DNA from 2 places in the Marinomonas profundi genome. Region 2 is predicted to be linked to the other one. Evidence: predicted binding sites of a transcription regulator. Region 2 holds the regulator's gene; the other holds the start of a gene.
What was found. The regulator LexA, encoded in region 2, represses DNA repair genes until DNA is damaged. The targets are predictions, from matches to a motif close to TACTGTNTANNTANACAGTA.
Positions count from the first base shown of each region.

Region 1: the regulator LexA is predicted to act here: its motif matches at 2,590-2,609, upstream of J8N69_RS05770 (YebG family protein).

Region 1 is NZ_CP073013.1:1,227,952-1,235,095, reverse strand. It holds gene J8N69_RS05780 (ABC transporter ATP-binding protein) at 1-697, opposite strand, end outside; gene J8N69_RS05775 (aspartyl/asparaginyl beta-hydroxylase domain-containing protein) at 1,015-1,986, opposite strand; gene J8N69_RS05770 (YebG family protein) at 2,153-2,569, opposite strand; gene J8N69_RS05765 (mechanosensitive ion channel family protein) at 2,696-3,586, shown strand; gene J8N69_RS05760 (DUF1439 domain-containing protein) at 3,583-4,170, shown strand; gene J8N69_RS05755 (FKBP-type peptidyl-prolyl cis-trans isomerase) at 4,285-4,764, shown strand; gene J8N69_RS05750 (hypothetical protein) at 4,989-5,357, shown strand; gene J8N69_RS05745 (class II fumarate hydratase) at 5,361-6,737, shown strand; gene J8N69_RS05740 (LysR substrate-binding domain-containing protein) at 6,851-7,144, opposite strand, start outside.
Region 2 is NZ_CP073013.1:3,572,704-3,579,847, forward strand. It holds gene J8N69_RS16710 (DEAD/DEAH box helicase) at 1-497, opposite strand, end outside; gene dinG (ATP-dependent DNA helicase DinG) at 609-2,729, opposite strand; gene lexA (transcriptional repressor LexA) at 2,799-3,422, shown strand; gene J8N69_RS16725 (hypothetical protein) at 3,552-3,818, opposite strand; gene J8N69_RS16730 (DUF6586 family protein) at 3,821-4,291, opposite strand; gene topA (type I DNA topoisomerase) at 4,288-6,915, opposite strand; gene J8N69_RS16740 (DNA topoisomerase I) at 7,105-7,144, shown strand, end outside.

The DNA of each region.
Region 1 (7,144 bases), 1.3 Mb from region 2:
CTTCCCGCGCCAGCAAGGTTTCTAAATAGTTTTGCTGACGGACTTCTGGTGAGCGCCAACGAAACATTAAAAAGGCATCACCAGAAAACTTCGCTTCGGCCACAAACGCGGGCAAGGCACCACAGATCAATAACAGCAGCGCCCATGGGGAAAAATGCCAGAGCAACACCGCAAAACTGGATAAAGAAATGGCATTTTGCAGCAAGGTAAAGGTCTTGTTCACTAAGGCGAGTGGACGACTGGAAGCCTCGCGGCGTGCTTGCACCAGCTTGTCGTAAAATTCAGAATCTTCAAAATGCGACAGGGTGAGACTTTGTGCTTTGTCCAAAATCATCACGTTGACTTTTTGCCCTAACAACCCCTGCAATATGGCTTGCTGAGCGGTTAATGAACGTTGGGCCGCGGCAATCACCAGCACCAAAATGCCTTCTAATAGCACATAGTTGAGCGCGGTTTGATAATGCAGTACCTGATCTTGCTGGTAGCGTTTCATCGCGGCGAGCACGGCATCGACAATTAATTGTCCAATGTACGCCATAGCCGCTGGCAAGACACCCGCAATTAAAGTGGCAAGCGCTAGCCCGATGGTTAACGCGGGTGACGTTTGCCACACCAACTCAATGGCGCGACGACTGTAACGGAAGACACCAAGCATATTTTTATCAAGTGTATTGTTGGGAGTATTAGCGGGTTTCATTAACCGTCCTAGCTGTTAGATAGCAACATTAAAACGCTATATAGTACAAACTATTAGAAGTTTAATCATTTGTTAATGAATTGCGCACCTAAACCGCTGGTGGGAATAAAAATAGATTTTGTAAGGCCGTTAAAGAAGGTGTCGCAGAAGGTAATCATCGAAGGTTGGATAAGTGTTGTAGGCCTGATGAGGGAGGCACGACCGTTATCAGGCGTTGGGTTGTGTGGGGGTTGTGATGCCGGATTACATCTTCGTTCCTTGATTCATCCGGCCTACGGGTTGGTGTAAGTTATGGTTTTGTAGGCCTTATCTTTTTTTTAGAAAAGCAGCCAAGAAATAAGTTGAATTATCCCTATAATAGCGCCTGCTAATATTAGTAGGAGCAGGCTATTAACGGTGTATTTTAAGCGTTTATAGGCTTTTCGATTAGTCTGTTTCAATGTTTTACTTTGTGCTAGTAGGGGTGCCACTGTTTTGAATATTTTATTCGCCAGGCCGCTTTTATCGTCACTGGTGTTGGGAACGATGGATGCCTTCATCAGAATTTTATAGCAAAAATTAATCATCTTACCGAGGGGATTAACGGGACGGTCAAAATCACACATTAAAATCAGTCTACTTTGATCTGTGTTGTTTTTGACGAAATGTAAGTAGGTTTCATCAAATAACAGATCCTTGCCATCTTGCCATGAATACTGTTGTCCATCGATATTAATGAAACAGCTTTGAGTGTTGGGCGTTTCCAGGCCTAAATGGTAGCGTAACGAACAGGCGACAGGATCAAGATGGCGTGTGAGCTCTGAATTAGGTGGCATAAAGGCAAACATCGCCCCATTGATATTTTTTATTTTACTCAAAATTTCTGTCGTTTTAGGGCACATATTTTGAGCTGAGGTATGTGTGTAGCCATACCATTTTAGATAAAATTTTCTCCAGCCATACTTGTGGAAGGTTCGAAACCCTACATCGTAATAGGCATCTGAACCTTGTTTATTAATATTTTCTAGCTCCCCTTTCTGCTGGAGTGCTAGAGCCTCGTCCCGTATTATTTCCCAGTTCTCACGCAATGCATCCAATTCTTTATACTGGAGAGTATCAATAATAGGATGGCGGACCTTTCGGCAAGAAAATAGGTAGAGCAGGCAATTTAATGGCGCGAAGATTGGCCAGCCTTTACGAAAATATTCCGACCAGCTGTTATAGCGAATATTTCCTCTGTGCGTATAAATGTAATACATAGAGCACATGCTAAAAGTGGCAATGACGAGTAGGATTGCGGCAAGCTGCATTTTTATTTCCTATTTCTTGATGATCGGTCTCTTTATTTGCTAATTATTTACCAATCGTCATGAAATGTGAATACCTCAAATGAGGTATGCATTTATCTGCTCTTTAATTTCGTATTGATGTATTTATTTGAGTGATTATGGTGTCAAAGGTGAATTTGATGCGGCTTTATGCCGCATCGCTTTCAGCGAACTCGCTGCTGTCATCGTCAAACACCACATTGCTTTCCTCTTCTTCGTACAGGACATCTTCGTCCGGTTCTATCACAAGATCTTCAAGGGGCTTTTTAGGAGATGACTCGGTTAGGTCGAGTTGGGCGGTTTTAGTGGCGCTTTTTTTCGATTTTGGTGTGGTTTTTTTCTTATTGCTTAACACCTCTAAGAGAAGGTCTTTGTGTTCAGCCAGGTACATGGAAAGAGCTTCCTTCTGGCTGCGATCGTTCGCTAGTTGGCTTTGGTCTAAAATGTCGTATAGAGCTTCTGCTGTATCCAATAATTTGTCATAAACATCGGCTTGCGCTTTTGAAGTAAACGTCATTTTTTCGATTCCATCGCGTTCTACTACATATTTTATAATGACAGGCATGATCCACCTCATGGAAATAATACTGTATAAATGTACAGTATTATTTCCCGCCTTGTCCAGTGCTTTTAATTTGTTGATCGAGACAATAATGCTAAAGTAGCGCCCTTGATAAAGGAAGCTGTGTTTATGCCATTTGACTTTTCTCAAATAGATTTCCCCCAATGGGATTTTTCTATTATCTCAGAGCACGCGGAAATTGCGCTTACATTAGCGTGGGTCCTGCTTTTTTACGTTATGCGCCGTTATACCAAACGAGCAATTCGTTCACATCAAAAAATTGAACACGACCAAAAACGGCAACGAATTAATACGGTCGATAATCTTTTTAACCTGTTTTTGGTGGTGGGTTTGGTGTTGATTTGGTCATCTGAACTGCAAAACATTGCCATTTCTATTGCGGCTTTTATGGTGGCATTGGTGATTGCCACGAAAGAGTTTATCGCTTGTATTGTAGGGGCGTTCTATCGTGCTAGCACACGACCTTATCAAGTAGGCGATTGGATACGAATCGCTAACTATGAAGGTGAGGTGACAGACAGTGATTGGCTATCGACAACCTTGTTTGAAGTCGACTTAAAAGGCGGAAGTTATACCTATACAGGCCGTACCACCGTGGTTCCTAATAGTGTATTGCTGGTCCATACCGTACAAAATCTGAACTATATGCGGCGCTATGTTACCCACACGTTTTCTATTTCACGGCAAACCGATGATGTGAATTTATATTTAATAAAAGAGCAAATACTGGAAAAAATTCGTGAATACAGTGAGCATTTTCATGACGTGGCCATTCGCTATAACAGTCTGATTGAAAAGCGCTTAGACATTAAAATATCTGGCCCTGAGCCAAGAGTACGCATCACCACGACACGAGATGGTTACAATGTGTTTACCGTGTCTTTATTTTGTCCGACGGAAGAAGCGGTGGAAATTGAACAAAAAGTCACCGAAGCGTTTATGGCATTTTGGTTTGAGAAGCGCGATGCGAGGGCGATTGCGATTAGGGGGGAAGGATGATGGTTGGCCTGCGTATTAGCACACTTTTTGTGGTGGGCATGTCGTTATTGTTAGCGGGGTGCAATAGCTTTCGTGTGAGCGAAAATGACGTCAACACTGAAGTCGCCAAGCAGCTGGCTCAGCAGCAAGACACGCCGATTAAGCTTTTGTTAAATGGCAATACCTTGAATTTGGATTTGCTGGTGACCGGGGCGGATATTGATTTTACCGAACGCGATGGTGGCTTGGTTCTGGTTGATTTAACTAGCAATATGACAGGTACGTTAATGGCATTCGGTCAGACATTTTCGTTGACGACAAAAGTCAATCCGTCTTTTGAATCGGGTGTGCGCATTGAAGAAGATCGTCTGTATTTAGTGGCCCCGAAAATCATCAAAATTGACGTCGAGGGCGCGAGTTTTAATGACCAAATGCTGCGCTCGACTTTAGGCTCTTTACATGACGACTTTGAAAAAGCCCTTGTCGCGTATTTTGATGAACACCCAGTGTATGTGCTCAATCACTCGCCGTTTGAAAAAACCGCGGCAAGGCTGGTGAAAGACATTATTATCACCGAAGATTCTCTCGAATTGTCAATTTTCTAATGCGCTTTTGTTGGGCTGCGTTTCTTTATTAGGCAAGGCTGAGAGTTGGCTTTATAATGCCGCGATAAAATGAGCGGTAACGCTTAATCGTTGAATTAAAAATGAGGAAACAACATGTCGATTGCAGACAATCAAGTGGTTCAATTTCACTACACCTTGCGCCACGGCGAAGAATTGATCGAAACCTCGGCGGGTAAAGACGCCGCGGCGTATTTACATGGCCACGGCAATGTTATTCCAGGGCTTGAAAAAGCCATGGAAGGAAAACAAGTCGGTGACGAATTTGAGGTGACGGTTGCCTGTGCCGATGCGTATGGCGAGCGCCATGAAGACCGTCAGCAACAAGTGCCAGTCAAACACTTGCAAGGCGCGAAACGCTGGAAAGCTGGCATGGTTGCCATGGTGCAAACCGATAAAGGTATGCGTCAGGTTACCGTGGTAAAAGTGGGTTTGAAGCGTGCGACAGTGGATTTAAACCACCCTTTGTCTGGCAAAGATTTGACCTTCAATATCCAAATCGTAGACGCTCGTGAAGCCACCAATGATGAAATCGCCCATGGTCATGCCCATGGCGTTGGTGGTCACCACCACTAAGCTTTATTGAGCTAATTTATTTACCTAAAGCCCCTGTTATGGATGCCGTAGCAGGGGCTTTTGTGCTTTAAGGTTTGTTATGTCTATGGCGTGGGTTGATTTTAATCAACTAAGCGCAGCAAATATTAAATTTTAATAAGAATCGTTATCAACACCTTGACAGCGTCGATTCCTCCGCACATTATTGATAATAATTATCATTTATATGTTTGGAGGATAAAGTGATGAGCCATTATCTAGTGCCATTTTCAGTGCTCGAGCAAACCATTCAAGCCGGTCAGTGCGCAGACTCGCCAGAAGTGCTCTATCATTATTTAAACCTGACAGAAGAATACGCTGAGCGTTTGAATATTACCGATGCCACTTTGTTACACCAGCGAGTGTTCAATGTCTTATTAGACACAGTGTGCGATACCAGCCTTGCGCCGCACTGGCGTCAAATCTGTTTAGACAAGGTGTATTTGCCTTTGTCGCATCTCAAGCACTTAATCGTGACGTATCAAGATGCGAAAAGCTATTTCAGAATGGAGCACAATCTGCGAATTTTGAGCCATTATTTTCTTTCTTCTTTCGAGCAACAAGAGCCACATTGAGAGGTGAATATGCGTATTGAAAAAGACAGCATGGGGGCGTTAGAGGTTCCTGAAAAAGCGCTCTACGGCGCGCAAACACAACGCGCCATTAACAACTTCCCCATTAGCGATGAGCCACTTCCTGAAGCCTTTATTCGCTCGCTTATTTTGATCAAGGCCGCCGCGGCACGCGCTAATGAGACCCTTAAATGCCTAACGCCTGAATTGTCTCAAGCCATCCAAAAGGCCTGTGATGAGCTTTTAAATACCGATGATTTGATGCAGCATTTTCCTGTGGATGTTTTCCAAACCGGCTCTGGCACCAGCTCGAACATGAACGCCAATGAGGTGATTGCGACACTAGCGAGCGCACATCACGGCTCAGCCGTTAATCCGAATGACCATGTGAACTATGGCCAAAGCAGCAATGACGTGATTCCCAGTGCGATTCATGTCAGCGCCACGTTGGAATTAACCGGTCATTTGTTGCCCGCGTTAGTGCATCTAAAAGAGACCATTGTTGAAAAAGGCGACGCCCTAGCAGGCTACACCAAAACGGGTCGCACCCATTTGATGGACGCCATGCCGGTGCGATTGGATCAAACCTTTCACGCTTGGGCCGCACAACTGCAAGACAATATTGATAATTTAACCTATTTAGAAAGTAAAACCACGCAACTGGCCCAAGGTGGCACCGCCGTTGGAAGCGGTATTAATGCCCATCCCGAATTCGCCGATTTGTTTGCCAAGGAGCTGTCTGATTTGACCAAGGTGACCTTTAGCAAAGGGCGCAATTTTTTCGCCTTGATCAGCTCCCAAGATACAGCGGTTGCCTTGTCGGGTCAGTTAAAAGCCGTTGCGGTAACTTACATGAAAATCGCCAACGACCTGCGCTGGATGAACTCCGGCCCCTTGGCGGGGCTAGGCGAAATTACATTACAGGCGTTGCAGCCGGGTTCCTCCATTATGCCGGGCAAAGTGAATCCCGTGATTCCAGAAGCAACCGCCATGGTGGCGGCTCAAGTGATTGGTAACGACGCGGCGATTACCATTGGTGGACAGTCGGGGAATTTTGAGCTCAACGTCATGTTGCCAATGATCGCGAAGAACCTGCTAAACAGCATTAAACTCTTGGCAAACAGTGGCCAGCTTTTGGCGGATAACGCCATAGCGACCTTGACGGTGAATGAAGGCAAATTGAGCCAAGCGCTGCATCGTAATCCTATTTTGGTCACGGCGTTGAACCCAATAATCGGTTATAGCAAAGCCGCCGAAATTGCCAAAAAAGCCTACCAAGAAGGCCGCCCGGTGGTCGATGTCGCTGAGGAAGAAACCGAGCTAAGCCGAGACGAATTGCTGGCTTTGCTGGATCCTGCCAAGTTAACCCGCGGCGGACTCTAGTACAGGGCCAACAAGGTTTCGTTGATTGATTGATTGATTCCCTTGCCAAATAACGAAAACAAGCCAGCGTCCGCGCTGGCTTTTTTTGTCTAGCACACTTGTTTTTACCTCACTTAAAGATGCGCCAGATCACGTTTGAATAAGGTTTCCAAGACCTGTGCGGTTGGCGTTAGAGGCGTGCCACGGAGTCGAATAATTCCCACGGTGACATCACCCGGCTGAGGCGATATATCAAACGTTTGTACGCCGTTGCCGCAGAGTGGATCATCAAATAAACGTGCCGGGCCATAACCTATCAAGTCGGTGCGTCGCATCATTTCTAGCATTAAAAAGGGGGAGGAGCATTCAACGATGTGTGCTGGATGAGGTAAATTCTGTTGCGTAAGCCAAGTCAGAAAAAGGTTTGA
Region 2 (7,144 bases):
GCAATCTGTATTGCCAATTCACGAGTCGGGGCGATAATCAAACCACGCGCAAAATTGTTCGCGCGCTTTTCTTCAAGAGGGTAATCCAGAAAATCACTGATCATCGCGATCAAAAAAGCCGCGGTTTTTCCCGTGCCCGTCTGTGCTTGTCCAATAATGTCATAACCAAGCAAGGTCATCGGCAAGGTTTCAGCTTGAATTTCACTACAGTATTCAAATCCCATTTCAGCAATGGACTTGATCACTCGATCAGGAAGGTTTAAATCATGAAAACGCAACTTACCTTCTACTTCAGCAACCGGAAAATCGTCTATAGACCAAATTTTAGCGTTTGTATTCCCAGCAGGCTTTGTCTCATTGCTATCATTGCTGGTTGGCGTATCCGCTTGGGCACTTACTGGGCTGTCATCATTATTTCTTGGGCGCTTATTAGGGCGACGAGTACGCTTAGGTTTTGCGGTGGTTTCTGCTTGTGCTTCTTGAGTTTGGTTTTCCATATTGGAATCTATACGCTTCTATTGTGTTATAAGGTTAATAATCTTCGCAAGAGTGTACCTAATTGATCAGGTTTTATCACCTCTTGCTTCTAGTTTGTTAAACGAACTTTATCAGTATCGGTAAGGCGGCAAGCTGCTAATTAGCTGCGGACCATAGCGCTTGGTTCGTAAACGCTTATCCAATATATGAATCTCGCCAGAATCTTGCTCACTTCTGAGCAATCGCCCTGTTGCCTGCACTAAACGCAAAGAGGCGTCTGGTATGGTGATTTCCATAAAAGGGTTACCGCCACGTTTTTGTATCCATTCCGCCAGGGTTGCCTCAACGGGATCATCTGGCACAGCAAAAGGAATTTTGGCAATGTACACGCAGGTCAAATACTCTCCCGGCAAATCAACCCCCTCTGCGAAGCTAGCAAGCCCCAGCAACAAGCTGCCTTTACCCTCATCAATACGTGCTTTATGTGAATCCAAAATCACCCGCTTAGATTGCTCTCCTTGCATCAGCAAAATTTCCTGCAACCCAGCAGATAAAGATTGCGCCACCTCTTCCATTTGGCGACGTGAAGAAAACAACACCAAGCTGCCTTTTGCCGCCTTCACGTTTTTATCTAAATAGGCAACAATCTCAGCGGTGTGCTGTTCCACCCGACCGGGCTCATGCTGCATATTTGGCACCACCAAAAGACCATTTTTTTGAAAATCAAATGGGCTCATGACACGTAAATATTCACTCTCTCTCGGCACACCAGAACGCATATTAAAACGATGAAACTGATTCAAAGCGGTTAAAGTGGCCGACGTAACGACCGCCCCAAAACATTTGTCCCACAGCTGTTGCTTTAATGTATTGGCGGCCAAGATAGGAGAACCGCCTAGCTCGATATCTTGCTCCATTCCTTGGCCAGATAACACCAACCAACGGGCATTAGGCGGAAAATTTTGGTCATCAACCGCAGAATACAAGCGCCACAACCCTATACATTGCTCTAAACGACCAAGAATAACCCCCAAAATAGGCTGCCAGATTTCGGCGGTTTCAGGCGTGACACCCATGCCTTCATTTTGCTTGGTCTTTTTGCATTCATCTTGGATATTTTCAATACTGTTAAACAACTTTTGATAGGACGTTTGCAAGCTGTAAGCTAATTGGCGCAATTCATCAGGAATCTGACCAAATACAAAACGATGTTGGTTATTGTCTTGATCCAGCCCTAAACCTTGAATATAAGGAGCCAAACCTTGTTGAGCATATTGAATAAAATTCACAACACTCTGTATTTGCTGCGGGATTTTTAACAATAAATTCCCCGTCAAACTCACCTCACTCGTCAACTCTTGCTTAAGGTTGACTAAGTTTTTTTCCAGCTGACGAAGCCAAGTGATGCTTTGCTGCAAACGCACTTCATGTCGAAAGTGGCCAATCGCCTTGTCAGGCAGGTGATGGCCTTCATCAAACACATAAATAGTGTCTTTTGGTGGCGTCAAAATAGCGCCACCGCCTAATGACAAGTCTGCCAACACCAAGTCGTGGTTGGCCACAATGACATCGGCGACTTCTATCTCTGCCCGCGCTTTAAAGAACGGACAAGCTGAATAATTCGCACAATTACGATTGGTGCATTGCTGATGATCCGTGGTTAAGCGCCGCCAGTCTTGGTCACGGACGATGCCAGCCCAATTGTCTTTGTCGCCATCCCAGTCGCCTTTTTGCAAGGCGGCATCCATCTCTTGGTAAAGCACGGTATTAACATCGTCTGAATGGAGGTGCTGCTCAAAAAGGCCCGCAAACATGTCATCCATGGCTTGCTCTTCAGAATTCAAAAAACCCTCAAGATTATTCAAACACAGGTAACGCCCTCGCCCTTTAGCAAGCGTGTACTTAAAAACCAGATCGGTATGCTCAAGCAGGTCTGGCAACTCTTTGTGCAGAATCTGCTCTTGCAAAGCAACGGTTGCAGTAGAAATGATTAATTTCAAGCCTCGCGCTTTCGCAATGGGAATGGCAGCAAGACAATACGACAAGGTTTTGCCCGTGCCGGTACCGGCTTCAATCACGGCAACGTGTTTTTCATCCAGTCGCTCACCTTCTGAGCCTTGTTTAATATTTCCCAAGGTGCGTGCAATCGCACCAATCATCTGGCGCTGCCCAGCCCTTGGTTTATGGGACTTCGCCTCCAAAGAGGCTCGGTATGCAAGTTGAATTTGTGTTTTTAGTTCGTCTGAAAGCATTTATATCATTGAGTATCGTTAAGAATGCTGTATATAATAACAGTTACTGTATAAACAACCAGATGCCCTATGATTAAATTGACCAAAAGACAATCTGACGTACTAGAAACCATTCGCGAATTTATCAGTGAAACTGGTTTTCCACCTACGAGAGCAGAAATAGCCCGTCGACTAGGATTTAAATCCCCTAATGCGGCCGAAGAACATCTCAAAGCCTTGTGTAAAAAAGGCGCAATAGAGATGCTGTCTGGCGCCTCACGAGGAATACGCTTAGTTGACCGTGCATCCAATGATGAAGCCAAAGAAGACCTTGGCCTACCTGTCATCGGCAAAGTGGCAGCAGGGTACCCTATTTTGGCGCAAGAGAACATTGCTTCTCACGTGAACATACCCGCCAATATGTTTTCTCCTCAAGCCGACTACTTTCTGTCCGTATCAGGCACCAGCATGAAAGACATTGGCATTATGGAGGGGGATTTGCTGGCCGTACACAAAACCACTGAGGTTCGTAATGGGCAAATTGTTGTCGCCCGCATTGGCGATGAAGTAACGGTTAAACGCTTCGAACAGAATGGCCATATTGTCCGCCTTATTCCAGCAAATGAAGCATTCAACGACATCATCGTCGACCTTGAAAGCGAAGATTTTGCCATTGAAGGCTTATCCGTTGGGGTTATTCGACAAGGTCTTTGAGTTCTATGTTTTTGAGCTCGATCATCAAGACAAACGTCAAAACCAACAAGCAAAATCACCAATAAAAAAGCGAAGCCTAAGCGTCGCTTTTTTATTGGTCATTAATTCCACGCCACAAAACCCACAAAATTAATGCAAGATTTTAGGACGAAACTCTTCTTCATCAAGATACTCTGAGTCTTCATCAAAAAACGAATCGTCTGAGTAAACAAAATCAACCCCGGCATGGAACATGCATTTTGCTAATTCAAAATAGCGATCTTTTAAATAAGATCGGGTATCATTTGGAATCTGCAATATTGCCAACGGAACGGTTTCCTCACCATTTTCACTGGCTGGACGCAGCACAATATCGCCGTTATCCAGCTCAACAATCTCTAGGTAGGACTCTTTCATATTCAATACTCTGATGACTCTTCTCTAAAACGTAATACCAATTCGATCAGTTTCGCCAAATACAAACTCACCGATGCGCCAGCATCACTGCCACGACCAATCAGGTTATCGCCTTGAACGACTGATGAGGCGGAAGCTCGACATTCAAACTGCACCAAATAAGCCTGATTCAACTGAAAACACCAAGAATCAGAGCGCGAAAGCAAGTCCGCCAATTCGGTTAATACTGGAATCATTATCTGTTTTTTTTCAGCTTCAAGCAGCAAGTTAGCGACATCCAGAGAGCCAGACAGCGAATAAGCCGTCGACACTTCTTTCAACAAGCCATTTAACGCACTTCTTAATTGAAAAATAGCCGAACTTTCCAGCCCAACGTTTAACCATGCCTCGCCACTCTCTTGACTCTGCTGAATAAAACGCCTTGCCGTATCCAGCTTTTGATTGGTCAAACTCGCCAAGGTGACGCCGCTCATTTTTTCTTACCCTCTTCGATCACCCACTTAGAACCAACATAAAACGCCTTCCAGCCCGTTGGTTTGCCTTCTTCTTCCGTCATGACATACTGCTCTTTTGTCTTACGGCTGTAGCGAATAATAGCGGGGCGCCCTTCAGCATCTTTCCTGGGCGCTTTCGCAAAAAAGTGATACTTAGGATCGATTTGATCCATATAAGGCAATAACTCTTCCACCAAGGGCGCACGAGTTTCCCGTTTACGCGGGAATTGACTGGCCGCCAAGAACAAACCAGTGGCACCATCTCGAAGCACATAGTGGTCTTCTACTTTTTGACACGCCAGATCAGGCATAGGCACAGGATCCATTTTTGGCGGCGCGGCTTCACCACTTTTCAGCAGTTTACGGGTGTTTTTACAGTCATCGCTGGTACAACCGAAATACTTACCAAAACGACCTGTTTTGAGCTGCATTTCAGAGCCACACTTATCACATTCAAGCGTCGGACCGTCGTAGCCTTTAATCTTAAACGCACCCGCTTCCACTTCGTAACCAGAGCAAGCCGGATTATTACCACAAACATGCAGTTTGCGGTGCTCATCCATCAAGTAGCTGTCCATAGCCGAGCCACAGATTTTACAGCGATGCTTATTGATGAGCGCTTTAGATTCGCCCTCTTCATCGTCTACCGCAACCACTTCATCGCCACGAACAAGGTTAATCGTTGCTTTACAACGCTCTTTCGGTGGCAGCACATAACCAGAACAAGACATAAAGACGCCCGTACTGGCGGTACGAATCTGCATCGGACGAGAACAGGTTGGACACTCAATGTCTGTCGGTGTGGGCTCATTTAGCATCATGCCGCCATCTGGCGACTCGGCTTTCGCAAGCACGGAGCTGAAATCTTTATAAAACGCATTCAGCGTTTTAATCCAGTCTTTATGGCCTTCCGCAATATCGTCCAATTGCTCTTCCATTTGCGCTGTAAAACTGAAATTCATTAAAGAATTAAAGCTATCAACCAAGCGCTCAGTCACAATATCGCCCATTTTTTCAGCGTAAAAGCGACGATTCTCAACGCGCACATAACCACGATCTTGAATCGTAGAAATGATAGAAGCGTATGTCGACGGACGACCAATGCCGCGCTTCTCAAGTTCTTTAACCAAGCTTGCTTCGCTAAAACGCGCCACAGGTTTGGTGAAATGCTGCTCAGGCAACAACTCTTTAAGATCCAGATATTCTCCTTGCCCTACATCTGGCAAGATATTGTCTTCGCCTTTTTTCGCTACTGTCTGCATGGCGCGAGTGTAACCATCAAAACGCAAAATACGCCCCTTGGCCTTAAACTCATAATCGCCACTGGTCACGGTAATCGTTGTAGAGGTATAGAGCGCCGGAGTCATTTGACACGCCATGAATTGACTACGAATCAAGTCATATAAGCGGTGAGCGTCTTTTTCCATGCCTTGCAAGTCATCCACACGAATACTCACATCCGAAGGTCGGATGGCTTCGTGAGCTTCTTGAGCGCCTTCTTTACTGGTATAGCGAATCGGTTCTTCTGGTATATACGCTTCACCAAAGTTAGAAAGAATATAACCTCTCAACGTTTCTACTGCATCGACACTCAAATTGGTCGAGTCAGTACGCATATACGTTATATAACCACCTTCATATAAACGCTGCGCCAGCATCATGGTTTTCTTAACGCCATAACCCAAACGCGTACTGGCCGCTTGCTGCAGCGTAGAGGTAATAAAAGGCGCCGATGGTTTACTGCTTGTCGGCTTGTCTTCTCGGCTATCAACCAGATATTTGGCACCGGCTAAACGAGCAAGATGCTCGTCAGATTGCGCTTTATTGACAGGACGATATTCTTTGTCTTGATATTTTGCGGCTTCGAACTTGATCACCTCTTTCGATGGCGTCGCCAACATGGCATCCAGTTCCCAGAACTCATCTGGCACAAAAGCACGAATTTCTTTTTCGCGTTCAACGATCAGACGCACCGCAACCGACTGAACTCGACCGGCAGAAAGCCCTCTCGCCACTTTTGACCAAAGCAAAGGCGACACCATAAAGCCAACCACACGATCCAGAAAGCGTCGCGCTTGTTGCGCGTTCACCCGATTCATGTCTAGTTCAGAGGGTGTTTCAAAAGCGGCTTTAATGGCTTTTTTGGTGATTTCGTTAAATACAACGCGTTTATAGCGACTGTCGTCACCCCCAATAGCCTCTCGCAAGTGCCAAGCAATCGCCTCTCCCTCTCTATCCAAATCGGTTGCGAGATAGATGGTGTCAGCGTTTTTGGCTAGCCGCTTCAATTCATCGACGACTTTTTCTTTGCCTGGCAAAATTTCATAGCGTGCTTTCCAGTTACTTTCTGGATCCACACCCATTCTAGAAATTAACTGCTGCCGAGATTTACTACTTTTGTGCTTAAGTTTTTCTTCCGGACTCATTTTACGCGTCAAAGCAGCCTGCTTTGCTCGCTCTTGAGGCGTAGAGGTGGCAGTAGTACCTGTTGGCAAGTCTCGGATGTGTCCTACACTCGATTTGACAACAAAGTCATTGCCTAGGTATTTATTGATGGTTTTCGCCTTTGCTGGCGACTCCACGATAACCAGTGATTTTCCCATTGAACTGTGTAAGCCTTTTATAAAGTAGGTCTGCAAATCCACATTGCACGAAGTTTGATCTCTAGGGGCGCTGATATTAAGCAAACACCTTTTATATGACAAGCGATCCCTGTATTGTTTCACACATTAAATCTTGCGGAACTTAGTATTTCTTATTTAACATACTGAATTCAGCGCTTAAGGACAATCATGGCTACCCTTCAAATATTAACAATTGCATTTTTAATCA